Regions from separate parts of the Vogesella facilis genome, predicted to be linked through region 1. Evidence: predicted binding sites of a transcription regulator. Region 1 holds the regulator's gene; the other holds the start of a gene.

Region 1 (7,022 bases):
TGGCTGGCGCCGGCGCGCGCTGCCGTCGAGTCGGTGCTGAGCCTGGCGCAGCTGCAGGCCGAGCTGGCGGTGGCCGACGGCGCGCGGCTGGTGGCCGAGCTGGTGCCGGCGGCCGACGGCGACTGGCATGAGATCGCGCGCGGCTTCGTGGTGCGCGACGACTGGCCGCGGCCCGGCATGCTGGCCGAGCTGCAACGCAAGCTGGCTGCATCGTAGCCCCATGAAGACCCTGCTGTTCGTCTACGCCAGCCAGAGCGGCCATACCCGGGCACTGGTGATGGCCGCGGCGGGCGCCGCCGGCGGCGAGGACAATGTGGCGGTGCGGGTGCTGCCGGCACTGCAGGCCGGCATCGACGAGCTGCTGGCCTGCCACGCGCTGGTGCTGGCCACGCCGGAGAATTTCGGCTACATGGCCGGCGCGCTGAAGGATTTTCTCGACCGCACCTTCTACCCGGCGCAGGGCAAGGTGGCGGGTCTGCCGTACGCGCTGATCATCAGCGCCGGCAACGACGGCCAGGGCGCGCTGACTGCCATCCGCCGCATCGCCAGCGGCTACCCGCTGCACGAGGCGCTGCCGCCGCTGCTGGTAAAGGGCGAGGTGACGGAGGCGGCGTTGGCCGCCGCGGCGGAACTGGGCGCCACGCTGGCGGCGGCGCTGTCGATCGGCGCCATCTAGCACCGGACTGGCATGCAAAACGCCCCGCAGGGCGGGGCGTGGTGGTGGAGCTGGCTTAGCGCAGGCTGTTGGCTTGCGAGCAGCCGGCCACCAGCGCCTTCAGCTCTTCCGGCTGCAGCATCTGGATATGCTTGTGGTCCACCTTCAGCCAGCTTTGCTGCTGGAACTTGGACAGCGTACGGCTGACGGTTTCCAGTTTCAGGCCGAGGAAGCTGCCGATTTCCTCGCGGCTCATGCGCAGGATGAAATCGTTGGCGGCAAAGCCGCGCGCGGCCAGCCGTTGCGACAGGTTGAGCAGGAAGGCGGCCAGCCGCTCCTCCGCCTTCATATTACCCAGCAGCAGCATCACCGACTGGTCGCGCACGATCTCGCGGCTCATCAGGCGGAAGAAATGGTGCTGCAGGCTGGGGATGTCGCGGCCCAGGGTTTCCATGCGGTTGAACGGCAGCTCGCACACCTCGCTGTCTTCCAGCGCGATGGCGTCGCAGCCGTGCTGGCTGGCGGAGATGCCGTCCAGTCCCATCAGCTCGCCGGACATCTGGAAGCCGGTCACCTGCTCGCGGCCGTCCTGGCTGGAAACGCAGGTCTTGAAGAAGCCGGTACGCACCGCGTACAGCGAGCGGAAGCCTTCGCCGGAGCGGAACAGGTATTCGCCACGCTTCAGGCGGCGGCTCTGGCGGATCACCGCATCGAGCTGGGCCATTTCTTCCCGGTTCAGGCCGACTGGCAAGCAGAGTTCGCGCAAACTACAGTTGGAGCACGACACTTTCAGTGTGTGCAGGGAGGGGGTTTGCTCGGTCATGGGTTCCGGTTTTCGCAAGGCTAGAGGCTTGCTTGACACGCGTCAAAGCGTGGCAAGTGTCAATTAGCGCAAATTTACCAGCCCACCACCAGTTTTCCAAGCCAGAAAATTATGACACCCACCGCCCCCTTTATGCCGACCCAATGTGTTTTCGATCGCGAGCTGATCGAAAAACTGGAAGGTTCCGGCCCGCGCTACACTTCCTACCCCACTGCCGACCGCTTTCACGGCGGCTTTGGGGTCAAGGATTACGAACACTGGCTGCAGCAGCATGCCATCGGTGCCAGCCATCGGCCGATCTCGCTGTATGTGCACGTGCCGTTCTGTAACACCATCTGCTACTACTGCGGCTGCAACAAGATCATCACCAAGGACAAGAGCCGCGCCGACCAATACTTGGACTACCTGGAAAAAGAAATCGCCCTGGTGGCCGGCCGCCTCGGCTACCGCGAGAAGGTGATCCAGCTGCATTTTGGCGGCGGCACGCCGACCTTCCTGTCCGACGAGCAGCTCAGCCGGGTGATGGCTGCCATCAACCAGCATTTCGAGCTGCTGCCGGATGGCGAGTTTTCCATCGAGATCGACCCGCGCAAGGTTGGCCGCGACACCGTGCTGCACCTGGGCCGGCTGGGCTTTAACCGCATGAGCGTGGGCATCCAGGACTTCGACCCGGCGGTACAGCAGGCGGTGAACCGTATCCAGAGCGAGGAGGAGACCCTCACCGTGATCAGCGCCGCGCGCGAGGCCGGCTTCAAGTCGGTGAGCGTCGACCTGATCTACGGCCTGCCGCTGCAGAACGCCGACTCGGTGCGCCGCACGGTGGACAAGGTGGTGGCGATGAACCCGGACCGCATCGCGCTGTACAACTACGCGCACCTCCCCAGCGTGTTCATGCCGCAGCGACGCATCAACGAGGCTGACCTGCCCAGTGCCGCGCACAAGCTGGACATCCTGCAGAATTCGGTGCAGCAGCTGGCCGACGCCGGCTATGTGTTCATCGGCATGGACCACTTCGCCAAGCCGGACGACGAGCTGACCCGCGCGCTGCAGCAGGGCCGCTTGCAGCGCAACTTCCAGGGCTACTCCACCCACGCCGACTGCGACATGATCGGCCTGGGGGTGTCGTCGATCGGCAAGGTCGGTCCCTGTTATTCGCAGAACGAGAAGGATATCGACGCCTACTACGCGGCGCTGGATGCCGGCCACCTGCCGGTGCTGCGCGGCATGACGCTGACCCAGGACGACATCCTGCGTCGTAGCGTGATCCAGTCGCTGATGTGCCGCTTCTCGCTGTCGGTGGAGGCGATCGAGGAAACCTTCGCCATCAACTTCGCCAATTACTTCGCCGACGAGCTGCCGCTGATCCGCGAGTTCCAGCACATGGGGCTGCTGACCTTCGACGGCGACTTCCTGATGGTGGCGCCTAAGGGCCGCTTCCTGATCCGCAACATCGCCATGGTGTTCGACCGCCACCTGCGCGAGCGCGAAACCCGCGCGCGCTACTCCAAGACCATCTGAGGCCGGCGACAGCGCGGCGGCAGACGCAACAAAGCCCGGCATAGCCGGGCTTTTTGTTTGCGGCCAACCTTGGCGGATGCCTAGCTGCGGCTGGGCACGCCCATCAGGTGCAGCACGGCGATGGCCTCGCCGGTGGGGGTGGCCACCACATCGGCCAGGGTGTAGCGGTCCAGCACCGCGAAGAAGGCGCCCAGCGCCTCGTCCAGCACGCCTTTCAGCTGGCAGCGGCCACGCAGGAAGCACGGCGGCTCGGCACAGTCGATCAGGTCGCCGATGTCTTCCAGCGAGCGGATCACCTCGCCCAGCCGGTAGTGCGCGGCGGGGCGAGACAGCGCCAGCCCGCCGCCCTTGCCGCGGCTGGTGGCCAGCCAGTCGTGCTGCGCCATGAAATGCACCACCTTGACCAGGTGATTGCGCGACACGCCAAAGCGTTCGGCAATCTCGCTGATGGTGACCGGGGTCTCGCGCTGCGGGTAGCTCAGGTACATCAGTACCCGCAGGCCCAGGTCGGTAAAGTGCGTCAGTTGCATGGCGGCGGCGTCGGGAGCAAAGCCCAGAGCATACGCTTGCTGGGCGCCGGCCTCAATTACAGCCCGGTGCCGCCGGTGCCGAAGGCCTCGGCGTGGATGCGCGCGGCGTCCACCCCCAGCGCCAGCAGCGCGGCCTGCTGCTGCTGCATGAACGGCAGCGGCCCGCACAGGTAGTAGTCGGCATCCGGCAGGATGGCGCTGGCCGCCACCGCCGCCAGCTCGATGCGGCCAACATGCTGGTAGTCGCGGCCGGCGACGTCTTCGGCACGCGGCTGCTCGTACCAGACCTGGCTTTGCAGTTGCGGGTATTCGCGCGTCCAGTTGGCCAACTGCTGGCGGAAGGCGTGCACGCCGCCGTGGCGGCAGGCGTGCAGGTAGCGGATGCTGCGCGGGCTGTTGTGCTGCAGCAGCTGTTCCAGCATCGCCAGCAGCGGCGTGGTGCCGACGCCGGCGCTGAGCAGCACCACCGGGCCGCTGCGCTCCTCGTGCAGGAAGAAATCGCCCATCGGCGGCGCCACGTCCAGATGGTCGCCCTCGTTCACCGCGTAATGCAGCTGGTTGGACACCATGCCGGCCGGGCTGTTGTCGCCGGCTTCACGTTTCACCGAGATGCGCAGCGCACTGCCACCGGGCGCCGACGACAGGCTGTACTGCCGCGGCTGCACCATGCCCAGCTGCGGCACCAGCAGGCGTACCGACAGGTACTGCCCCGGGCGGTACTGCGGCAGCGGGCCGCCATCGGCCGGCTGCAGGTAGAAGGAGGTGATCTCTTCGCTCTCCACCACCTTGCGGCCAACCTTGAAGCCGCGCCAGCCGCTCCAGCCGCCGCGCTGGCCCGCGGCCTGCTGGTACAGCTTGGCTTCCTCGGCGATCAGGATGTCGGCCAGCTGGCCGTAGGCGGCGGCCCAGGCGGCGATCAGTTCATCGCTGGCGGCCTCGCCCAGTACCTCGCGGATCGAGGCCAGCAGGTGGCCGCCGACAATCGGGTAGTGCTCGGCGCGGATGCCCAGGCTGGCGTGCTTGTTGGCCACCAGCGCCAGTACCGGCGCCAGTACCGACGGGTTGTCGATGTGCTCGGCGTAGGCGGCCACCGCCATCGCCAGCGCCTGCTGCTGGCTGCCGGCCTGCTGGTGGCCCTGGTTGAAGATCTGCTTCAGCTCCGGGTTGTGCTGGAACATGCGGGCGTAGAAATGGCGGGTGAGGGTAACGCCGTGCTCTTTCAGTACCGGGGCGGTGGCTTTGACCAGTTGGCGGGTAGCGGCATCCAGCATGTGTGCATCCTTTAGATGTGTAATTTATACATTTTTAAAAGCGCCAGTGCCCGTGTCGGGCTCGCCGCTTCCCAGCCGCTGATGCATGGCAGGGCCGCTGGCAACGGCAAATTAAATATGTGCCAATTGTACATGTTTGAATTGGGGCTGTCACGGCGGCGGTGGCGAGATGGTGTAACGGGGAGTAGGGCGGGTCGGGGAGACTGGTGAAGGACGGAGAGGCCGGGGGGGCTGGGTGGCTGTCACGGCGGGTGGCCGGTGCAGGGGCGCGGCGGCTCGCTTAGTGCCGGGCGTGGTGGTCGCCGAGCGGGGGCGGGCGCAAAAAAACCGGGCCGCAGCCCGGTTTGTCGCTACCGTCCGCCTCCGTGATGTGTTCGGTGGCGGGGGCGTCCCGGTATTCCTCATACCAGTCGTCCAGCTCGGCCAGCAATGCCTGTTTGTTGCCAAAGCGGGCACTGGAGGCGCTGCGCTGGTGGGCGCCGCCCTTCTTCAGCTGCGGCGCGTGCGCAAACGGGTTGCGCGGTTTCAGGGTGAACATGGTTGCTCCTGTGGTGGTGAATAAGCCGGCGGCCACGCGGTGGCTTGGCCGCACAGCTGCAGGGTAACGCGTTGGTGGCCGCGGCCAAGCCCGGCGGTGCACGGCGGCGGCCGCCTTGCGGTTTTAGCGCCGGGTGTCCGGGTGCTGGCAACACTCGTCGTGGCCAAACTTGGGCCTGGCGGCAAGATGGCGGGTTGGATAGGGCGGCCGCCGGAAAGTTGCAAGAAATCAGCCGCTTGCTAGCCGATCAGGCTGGTGACCTTGGTGGTGATGATGTCCACCGCCGGCTCGTTGGCGCCGTGCGGCAGGATCACGTCGGCAAAGCGCTTGGTCGGCTCGATGAACTGGTTGTGCATCGGCCGCACCGTGGCCAGGTATTGCTCGATCACGTTGTCGGTGGTGCGGCCGCGCTCGGCGATGTCGCGCTTCAGGCGGCGGATGAAACGCACGTCGGCGTCGGTATCGACGAAGATCTTCAGCGACATCATGTCGCGTAGCGCGGCGTCGTACAGCGGGAACAGCCCCTCGATCACAATCACCGGCGCCGGCTGGATGCGCACGGTCTCCTCGGCGCGGTTGTGGCGCGCGAAGTCGTACACCGGCATGTCGATGGCCAGGCCGTTGCGCAGGTCGTCGATGTGCTCGATCAGCAGCGGCCAGTCGAAGGCGTGCGGGTGGTCGTAGTTGGTACCGAGGCGCTGTTCGAACGACAGGTGGCTCTGGTCGCGGTAGTAGTAGTCCTGCACGATCACGGCTGCCATCTCCGGCCCGATCGCCTCCAGCACCTTGTGGGTGACCGTGCTCTTGCCGCTGCCGCTGCCGCCAGCGATGCCGATGATGAACGGTGTGCTCATGTCTGTTGCCCCAACAAAAAAGCCCGCCATTCTAATGACTTGGCGTGCATCCGACTACCGTGGCGGCCAAATGGCCAGGCTGCGGCGCCGGCCGCGTGACGCCGCGCTCACGCTAGCGTAGCGGCCTGTTCGGTTTCCGCGGCGTCGAACCACTCCAGCAGCGCGGCATCGGCCAGCAGGTGGTCGGCATAGGCGGCGGCCAGCGGCGGCAGCTCGATACCGTAGCTGACGAAGCGGCAGGCCACCGGCGCGAACATGGCATCGGCGATGCTGAAGCGGCCGAACAGCCACGGCCCTCCATCCACGTGGCGCTGGCGCAGGCCCTGCCAGATGTCGCAGATGCGGCGGATGTCGGCGGCGGCCTCCGCCGACGGCTCGTGGCGGGTACGCAGCGTGACGTTGAACGGCAGCTCGCCGCGCAGCGCCAGAAAGCCGCTGTGCATCTCGGCGCTGACCGCGCGCGCCTCGGCGCGGTCGGCCGGGTCGTCCGGCCACAGCTTCGAGGCGGGGAACAGCTCGTTCAGGTATTCGCAGATCGCCAGCGAATCGTGCACGCGCAGGTTGTCGTGGTACAGCACCGGCACCTTGCCGGCCGGGTTGGCCGCCAGCAGGTGCTGCTGGCTGTCCGGCATGTACAGGCGGATGTGCTGCTCGCGGAACGGCTCGCCGATGTGCTTGAGCAGCAGCCACGGCCGCAGCGACCATGACGAGAAATTCTTGTTGCCGATGACCAGGGTCAGCATGACGGCCTCCGAAGGTGCTGGTGGAATCTGGAATGCTCCAGCATAGCAAAGCCGGCCGCGCCGCGGGCCGGCAACGCAAACGCCCTGCGC
Region 2 (7,022 bases), on a different contig from region 1:
GGTGATGTCCAGCAAGCGCAGGCGCAGCAGGGTCTTGTCGCGCGGCCACTGGATTTTTTCCAGGTAGAAGGCGCTGCCATTCAAATAGGCCAGGCGGGCCTGGCCGCGGCTGGCGCAGGCGCTCAGCAGTGCCGCGCTCAGGCCCAGCAGCAGGGTGCGGCGGGGCAGGGTGGGGGCGGGTTTCATCATTCTGCAGGCTCCAGTTTCGGGTTGCCGAGTTCGACCATCTGGCTTTCATGCGGGCGCCACTCGCCCTGTAGGCGCCAGGTGCCGGCCTTGTCCTGCAGCCGCACATACCAGTGGGCGGCGTTGTAGCGGGTGATCTTGCCCTGATACAGGTTGTCGCCCTGGCGCTGCAGGGTGATGGTCTGGTCGTCCTGCTGGCGGGTCGGGTGCAGCAGTTGCAGCTCTAGGTTGGCCGCCAGCGGCTGTTTGCTGCTGGTGATGATGCGCACGTGCTGCATGTCGTCGCTGAACATGGCCTGGGCCTTGATGCCCATGCTGACGGCGGCCTTGTCGCGGCTCAGCTCCAGGTTGATGTCCTTGCCACGCTTGTAGTAGTCGTCGTTCACCATGTCGTCGGCGCTCACCACCGCCAGGCGGAAGGTGACGATGCCGGCGATCACGGCAATGGCCGGGCCGGCCATCAGCAGCCACGGCCAGCGGTTCTTGTACCAGGGGGTGGGGGTCCCGGTGGTTTTCTGCATGTTATTCCCCGATGAAACTGGATTTTTCGTGCACGGTGCTGCCGTCTTGCAGCGATTCAACCGTGAAGTGGATTTCGTGGCTACCCTTGGGCGCCTCTTCCGGCGAAACCTGCACCCGCACCGCAATCAGCTCGTTTTCGGTGGGCTTGACGACGATTTCCTTGTGGTCGGTGGCCAGCTTGATGCCGTTCAGACCTTCGACTTGGATGCGGAAGTGCTGTACTTGTTCCGACACGTTCATGATGCGGAGGCTGTAGCTGTTTTCCAGCAGGCCGTCGTCGGTTTCGCGCACCAGCGAGGCACGGTCGCGGATCACGTCCACCCGGAACGGTTTGCGCATCACCAACGAGGTCAGCGCCGCTACCAGCACGATGGCCAGCACCAGCACGGTCATCACCACGCGCGGCCGTTTCAGCCGCGACAGGAACTGGCTTTCCGGGTACTTGCCCGCCAGCGCGGCCTCGGTGGTGTAGCGGATCAGGCCCTTGGGGCTGCCTACTTTCACCATCACATCGTCGCAGGCATCGATACAGGCGGCACAGCCGATGCATTCGTATTGCAGACCGTTGCGGATATCGATACCGACCGGGCACACCTGTACGCAGATGCCGCAATTGACGCAGTCGCCCAGGTTCTGCTGCTCCTGCCCTTTCTTGCGCGCGCCGCGCGGCTCGCCGCGCTTTTCGTCGTAGGAGATGATCAGTGTGTCTTCATCGAACATGGCGCTCTGGAAGCGGGCATACGGGCACATGTACTTGCAGACCTGATCGCGCATGTGGCCGGCAAACAGGTAGGTGAAGCCGGCATAGAAGAACATCCAGAACGTTTCCCAGGTGCCGTAGTTGAAGCTGGGCAGGGCGGCGATCAGCTCGTGCATCGGGGTGAAGTAGCCGACCAGGGAGAAGCCGGTCCACAGCGAGAACACGATCATGAGGCCCTGCGAGGTGCCCTTGAGGCGCAGCTTGCGCAGGCTCCACGGCTCCTTGTCCAGCTTCATGCGCTTGTTGCGGTCGCCTTCCACCCATTGCTCGATCCACAGCATGATTTCGGTGTACACCGTCTGCGGACAGGAGTAACCGCACCATAGCCGGCCGGCGATGGTGGTCCAGGCGAACAGGCCGAAGGCGCTGACCATCAGCAGCGCGGCAAGGTAGACAAAGTCTTGCGGCAGGATGGTGAGGCCGAACAGGTAGAATTTGCGGTTGACGAGATCGAACAGTACCGCCTGGCGGTCGTTCCACTGCAGCCAGGGCAGGCCGAAATAAAGCAGCTGGGTGCCGATGACGAACAGGATGCGCCAGTTGGCGAACAGGCCTTTTACGCTGCGCGGGTAGATTTTTTTCTGGGCGGCGTATAGCGAGACGGTTTCCAGCTTGGGTTTTTCGACTTTGACGGCTATGTCTTTGAGCTTGTCGGTCATGGTGGGATTCCTGCAAGAAATTTCCGTCAAGGGCATGCGTCATTGTATGGCCTTGGCGCAAACTTCTGGGGCGGTAAATGATTTACAAAAAAATATACTGATTGCACAAAAGATACTGCCCGCTTGCGCGGGCAGTATTGAGCGGTATCAATTACTGAGCTTTGCCGTTATGGGACAGGCCATAAACGTAAGAGGTCAGCAGGTGTACCTTGCCGTCACCCAGGAAGTCTTTCCAGGCCGGCATCTGGTTGTTGCGGCCGTTGGTGATGGTTTCGATGATGGTCTTCTCGGTACCGCCATACAGCCATACGTTGTCGCTCAGGTTCGGCGCGCCGACAGCCTGATTGCCCTTGCCGTCAGCACCGTGGCAGGCCGAGCAGATGGCGGCAAAGGTTTCCTTGCCACGCGCCGCGCGTTCTGCGTCATGCTTCTTGCCGGACAGCGACATTACGTAGTTGGCCGCATCCTTTACCTTGTCCTCACCGAAAGCCGCGCCGAAGGCCGGCATCTGGCCGTGGCGACCGCCGCTGATGGTGGTCTTGATGATTTCCGGCGTACCACCGTACAGCCAGTCGTTGTCGGTCAGGTTCGGGAAGCCCTTGGCACCGCGTGCATCGGAGCCGTGGCACTGTACGCAGTAGGTCTGGAACAGGCGCTTGCCCATGGCCTGGGCTTCCGGGTCGGCAGCCACAGCCTTGACATCCTGTTTCAGGAACTTGTCGTACAGCGGTTGGTACTTGGCTTCCGCCTGGGCCTTCTCTTCGGTGTACTGACCGACGGAAGTCCAGCCACGCAGGCCTTTCCAGGTACCCAGACCCGGGTACAGGGTCAGGTAAACGGCACCAAACACCAGCGTGATGTAGAACATCAACATCCACCAGCGCGGCAGCGGGTTGTTGTACTCGGCCAGATCGTCATCCCAGACGTGGCCGGTAATTTCAACCTGCTCACCTTTCTTGACCGTGGTTTTCGACTGCGTGAACAGCAGGTAGGCGAGGCCTACGAAGCCCACGATTACCACGACGGCGATATATACGCCCCAGAAGTCACTTACGAAATCACTCATTACTCAGGCTCCGTTGGAAGCGTTCGAGTTGTGCGGCAGCTGGTCATCTTCATCCAGCACCAGCTTGGCCGCTTCGTCATAACGCTTCTTGGATTTTTTGCCGAAGGCACCTATCGCGATCACGGTGAACACGGTAAAGCAGAACACCGTGAACAGGATACGTGCCAGATTGGTCCAGTCCATGGCTCAGCGCGCGTTCTTCAGCGCAAGGCCCAGGCCCTGCAGGTAGGCGACCAGTGCATCCAGCTCGGACTTGCCTTCCACCATGGCCTGGCCTTCGGCAATTTCCTTGTCGCTGTACGGTACGCCAACCTTGCGCAGCGCGGTCATCTTGGCGGCAACGCCTTCGGCGTCGGCCAGGTTACGCGCCAGCCACGGGAATGCCGGCATGTTGGACTCCGGCACCACGTCGCGTGGGTTGGTCAGGTGTACACGGTGCCATTCGTCGGAATAGCGGCCGCCGACACGGGCCAGGTCCGGACCGGTACGCTTGGAGCCCCACTGGAACGGGTGGTCGTATACCGACTCACCAGCTACCGAGTAGTGGCCATAGCGCTCGGTTTCGGCGCGGAACGGACGGATCATCTGCGAGTGGCAGGTGTAGCAGCCTTCGCGGATGTAGATGTCGCGACCGGTCAGTTGCAGCGCGTTGTACGGCTTCACGCCGGCAACTGGCTCGGTGGTCGACTTCTGGAACATCAGCGGTACGATCTCGACCAGGGCAGCCACGCTGATTACCAGCAGGGTCAGCACGATCAGATACGCTACGTTTTCTTCGATCAGTTTCTGGATTTTTTCCATGATGTTTCCCTTGGTCCCTTAGTGCGCGTGAGCGGCAACGGCCGGGATCTTGGCATCAACGGCACGGCCGGCAGCGACGGTGCGGAAGGTGTTGTAAGCCATGAGCAGCATGCCGGACAGGAACAGCACACCGCCCAGGAAGCGTACGAACAGGTACGGGTAGGAGGCTTTCACTGCTTCCACGAAGGCGTAGGTCAGGGTGCCGTCCGCGTTCAGCGCGCGCCACATCAGGCCCTGCATCACACCGGCGATCCACAGCGAGGCGATGTACAGCACTACGCCGATGGTAGCCAGCCAGAAGTGCGCTTCGATCAGCTTCACGCTGTGCATGCCGTCACGGCCGAACAGGCGCGGCAGCAGGTAGTACATGGAACCGATGGAGATGAAGGCAACCCAGCCCAGTGCGCCGGAGTGCACGTGGCCGACGGTCCAGTCGGTGTAGTGCGACAGCGCGTTGACGGTCTTGATCGACATCATTGGGCCTTCGAAGGTGGACATGCCGTAGAAGGACAGCGATACCACCAGGAACTTCAGCACCGGGTCGGTGCGCAGCTTATGCCAGGCGCCGGACAGGGTCATGATGCCGTTGATCATGCCGCCCCAGGACGGTGCCAGCAGTACCAGCGAGAAGGCCATGCCCAGCGACTGGGTCCAGTCCGGCAGGGCGGTGTAGTGCAGGTGGTGCGGGCCGGCCCACATATAGGTGAAGATCAGCGCCCAGAAGTGCACCACGGACAGGCGGTAGGAGTACACCGGACGGCCGGCCTGCTTCGGTACGAAGTAGTACATCATGCCCAGGAAGGCCGCGGTCAGGAAGAAGCCCACTGCGTTGTGGCCGTACCACCATTGCACCATGGCATCCACGGCACCGGCGTATACCGAGTAGGATTTCCACATGGAAACCGGTACTTCCAGGCTGTTGACGATGTGCAGCAGGGCCACGGCCAGGATGAAGGCGCCGTAGAACCAGTTGGCCACGTAGATGTGCTTAACCTTGCGGATGGCGATGGTGCCGAAGAACACGATGGCGTAGGCAACCCATACCACGGTGATCAGAATGTCGATCGGCCATTCCAGTTCGGCGTACTCCTTGCCGGAGGTCAGGCCCAGCGGCAGGGTGATGGCGGCTAGCACGATGACCAGTTGCCAACCCCAGAAAGTGAATGCCGCCAGCTTGTCGGACAGCAGGCGGACATGACAGGTACGCTGCACCACGTAGTACGAAGTGGCAAACAGCGCGGAACCGCCGAACGCGAAGATCACGGCGTTGGTGTGCAGCGGACGCAGACGACCGTAGTGGAACCAGGGCCCAAAATTGAGCTCCGGCCACACCAGCTGGGCCGCAATAATCACGCCGACCAGCATGCCGACAATGCCCCAGACTACGGTCATTATCGAAAACTGGCGCACCACCTTATAGTTATAAGTGGATTGCGTATCCATTAGGGTTTTCTCCAAGGTTGCGAACTAGAACGTGTGAAACCGGTGACTTGAAGTCCGGATGCGTACCCCCATGTAGTGCAGGAGGCCCGGCAAGTCGCAGGAACCGAGGCCTGGTTTGCGGTGCTGGCCGGCAGTGCAGTGCACTGCGAAAAGCCAGGCAATCTCCGCGGAAAACGCGCTCGATCCCCAGTTGTTCAACAGGCGATTCTAAATCAATTCGGGCATGCGCTCCTAGTCGATAGAGAACCGGATGGTCGCAAATTGCGCGAATCGCACCGTCTGCAGACCCATTCCCGCCATTGACATGCAGGCGATTATATTGTCATCGCTTGCTTCGCTATTGACGCATATCAAGCCGTAAGGTCAGGCGCAGCACAGGGTGGCTGGTGCTAGAATTCGCGCTTCTTCCGTTTCCCTCCGGACTGCCATCATGTCTACCGCTGTCAGCTATCGCATTCGTCCCGTCGCACCCGAGGCCCACCTGTTCGAAGTCACGCTCACCGTGGCGCAACCGGCGGCAGCGGGGCAGGTACTGCGGCTGCCGGCGTGGATTCCCGGCAGCTACATGATCCGCGAGTTCGCGCGCCACATCGTGGCCATCCGCGCCGAATGCGGCAACCAGGCGGTGGCGCTTGCCAAGCTCGACAAGCACAGCTGGCAGGCGGCGCCGGTGACGGGGGCGCTGAGCGTGCATTACACCGTGTACGCCTTCGATCTGTCAGTACGCGGCGCCTACCTCGATGCCGAGCGCGGCTTCTATAACGGCACCAGCGTGTTCCTGCAGGCCGACGGCTGCGAGCACGAGCCGTGCGAGGTGGAAATCCTGCCGCCGCAGGACAAGGCGCAGGCCAAGTGGCAGGTGGCCACCAGCCTGCCGGCGCTGGACACCAAGAAATCCGGCTTCGGCCGCTACCGTGCGGCCAACTACGACGAGCTGATCGACCACCCGGTGGAACTGGGCGAGTTCCAGCGCGTCAGCTTCAAGGCCTGCGGCGTGCCGCATGAATTCGTCGTCTCCGGCAAATACAAGGCAGACCTGAAAAGGTTGGCCGCAGACACCAAGCGCATCTGCGAATGGCAGATCCGCTTCTTCGGCGAGCCGGCGCCGTTCGAGCGCTACGTGTTCATGCTGTTCGCCGGTGGCGACATCTACGGCGGGCTGGAGCATCGCGCCTCCACCGCGCTGGTGGCCAGCCGCGACGACCTGCCGCAGCCGGGAGAGGACGGCATCGGCGACGGCTACCTCAAGCTGCTGGGGCTGATCAGCCACGAGTATTTCCACACCTGGAACGTCAAGCGCATGAAGCCGGCGGCGTTCACCCCCTACGACCTGAACCGCGAAGGCCACACCACGCTGCTGTGGGCGTTCGAGGGCATCACCTCCTATTACGACGACCTGGCGCTGGTGCGCTGCGGGCTGATCGACGCGCAGCGCTACCTGGGGCTGCTGGCCAAGACCATCACCGGCGTGGCGCGCGGCAACGGCCGCAGCAAGCAGACGCTGGCCGACTCCAGCTTCGATGCCTGGACCAAGTACTACCGCCAGGACGAGAACAGCCCCAACAGCATCGTCAGCTACTATACC

What was found. The regulator FNR, encoded in region 1, switches genes on or off when oxygen is low (the NO sensors DNR and NnrR bind a similar motif). The targets are predictions, from matches to a motif close to TTGATNNNNATCAA.
Region 2: the regulator FNR is predicted to act here: its motif matches at 5,778-5,791, upstream of ACFOLG_RS17670 (M61 family metallopeptidase).

Annotation. Positions count from the first base shown of each region.
Region 1 is NZ_JBHRXN010000001.1:126,281-133,302, reverse strand. Features, by position in the region: gene ACFOLG_RS00690 (DUF1853 family protein) at 1-216, shown strand, start outside; gene ACFOLG_RS00685 (flavodoxin family protein) at 221-676, shown strand; gene fnr (fumarate/nitrate reduction transcriptional regulator Fnr) at 732-1,478, opposite strand; gene hemN (oxygen-independent coproporphyrinogen III oxidase) at 1,590-2,996, shown strand; gene ACFOLG_RS00670 (Rrf2 family transcriptional regulator) at 3,077-3,526, opposite strand; gene hmpA (NO-inducible flavohemoprotein) at 3,583-4,821, opposite strand; gene ACFOLG_RS00660 (hypothetical protein) at 5,078-5,335, opposite strand; gene udk (uridine kinase) at 5,575-6,189, opposite strand; gene ACFOLG_RS00650 (glutathione S-transferase family protein) at 6,297-6,932, opposite strand.
Region 2 is NZ_JBHRXN010000036.1:484,917-491,938, reverse strand. Features, by position in the region: gene ACFOLG_RS17705 (YbaY family lipoprotein) at 1-189, opposite strand, end outside; gene ACFOLG_RS17700 (FixH family protein) at 186-707, opposite strand; gene ccoG (cytochrome c oxidase accessory protein CcoG) at 709-2,127, opposite strand; gene ccoP (cytochrome-c oxidase, cbb3-type subunit III) at 2,279-3,193, opposite strand; gene ACFOLG_RS17685 (cbb3-type cytochrome oxidase subunit 3) at 3,197-3,376, opposite strand; gene ccoO (cytochrome-c oxidase, cbb3-type subunit II) at 3,380-3,994, opposite strand; gene ccoN (cytochrome-c oxidase, cbb3-type subunit I) at 4,013-5,437, opposite strand; gene ACFOLG_RS17670 (M61 family metallopeptidase) at 5,868-7,022, shown strand, end outside.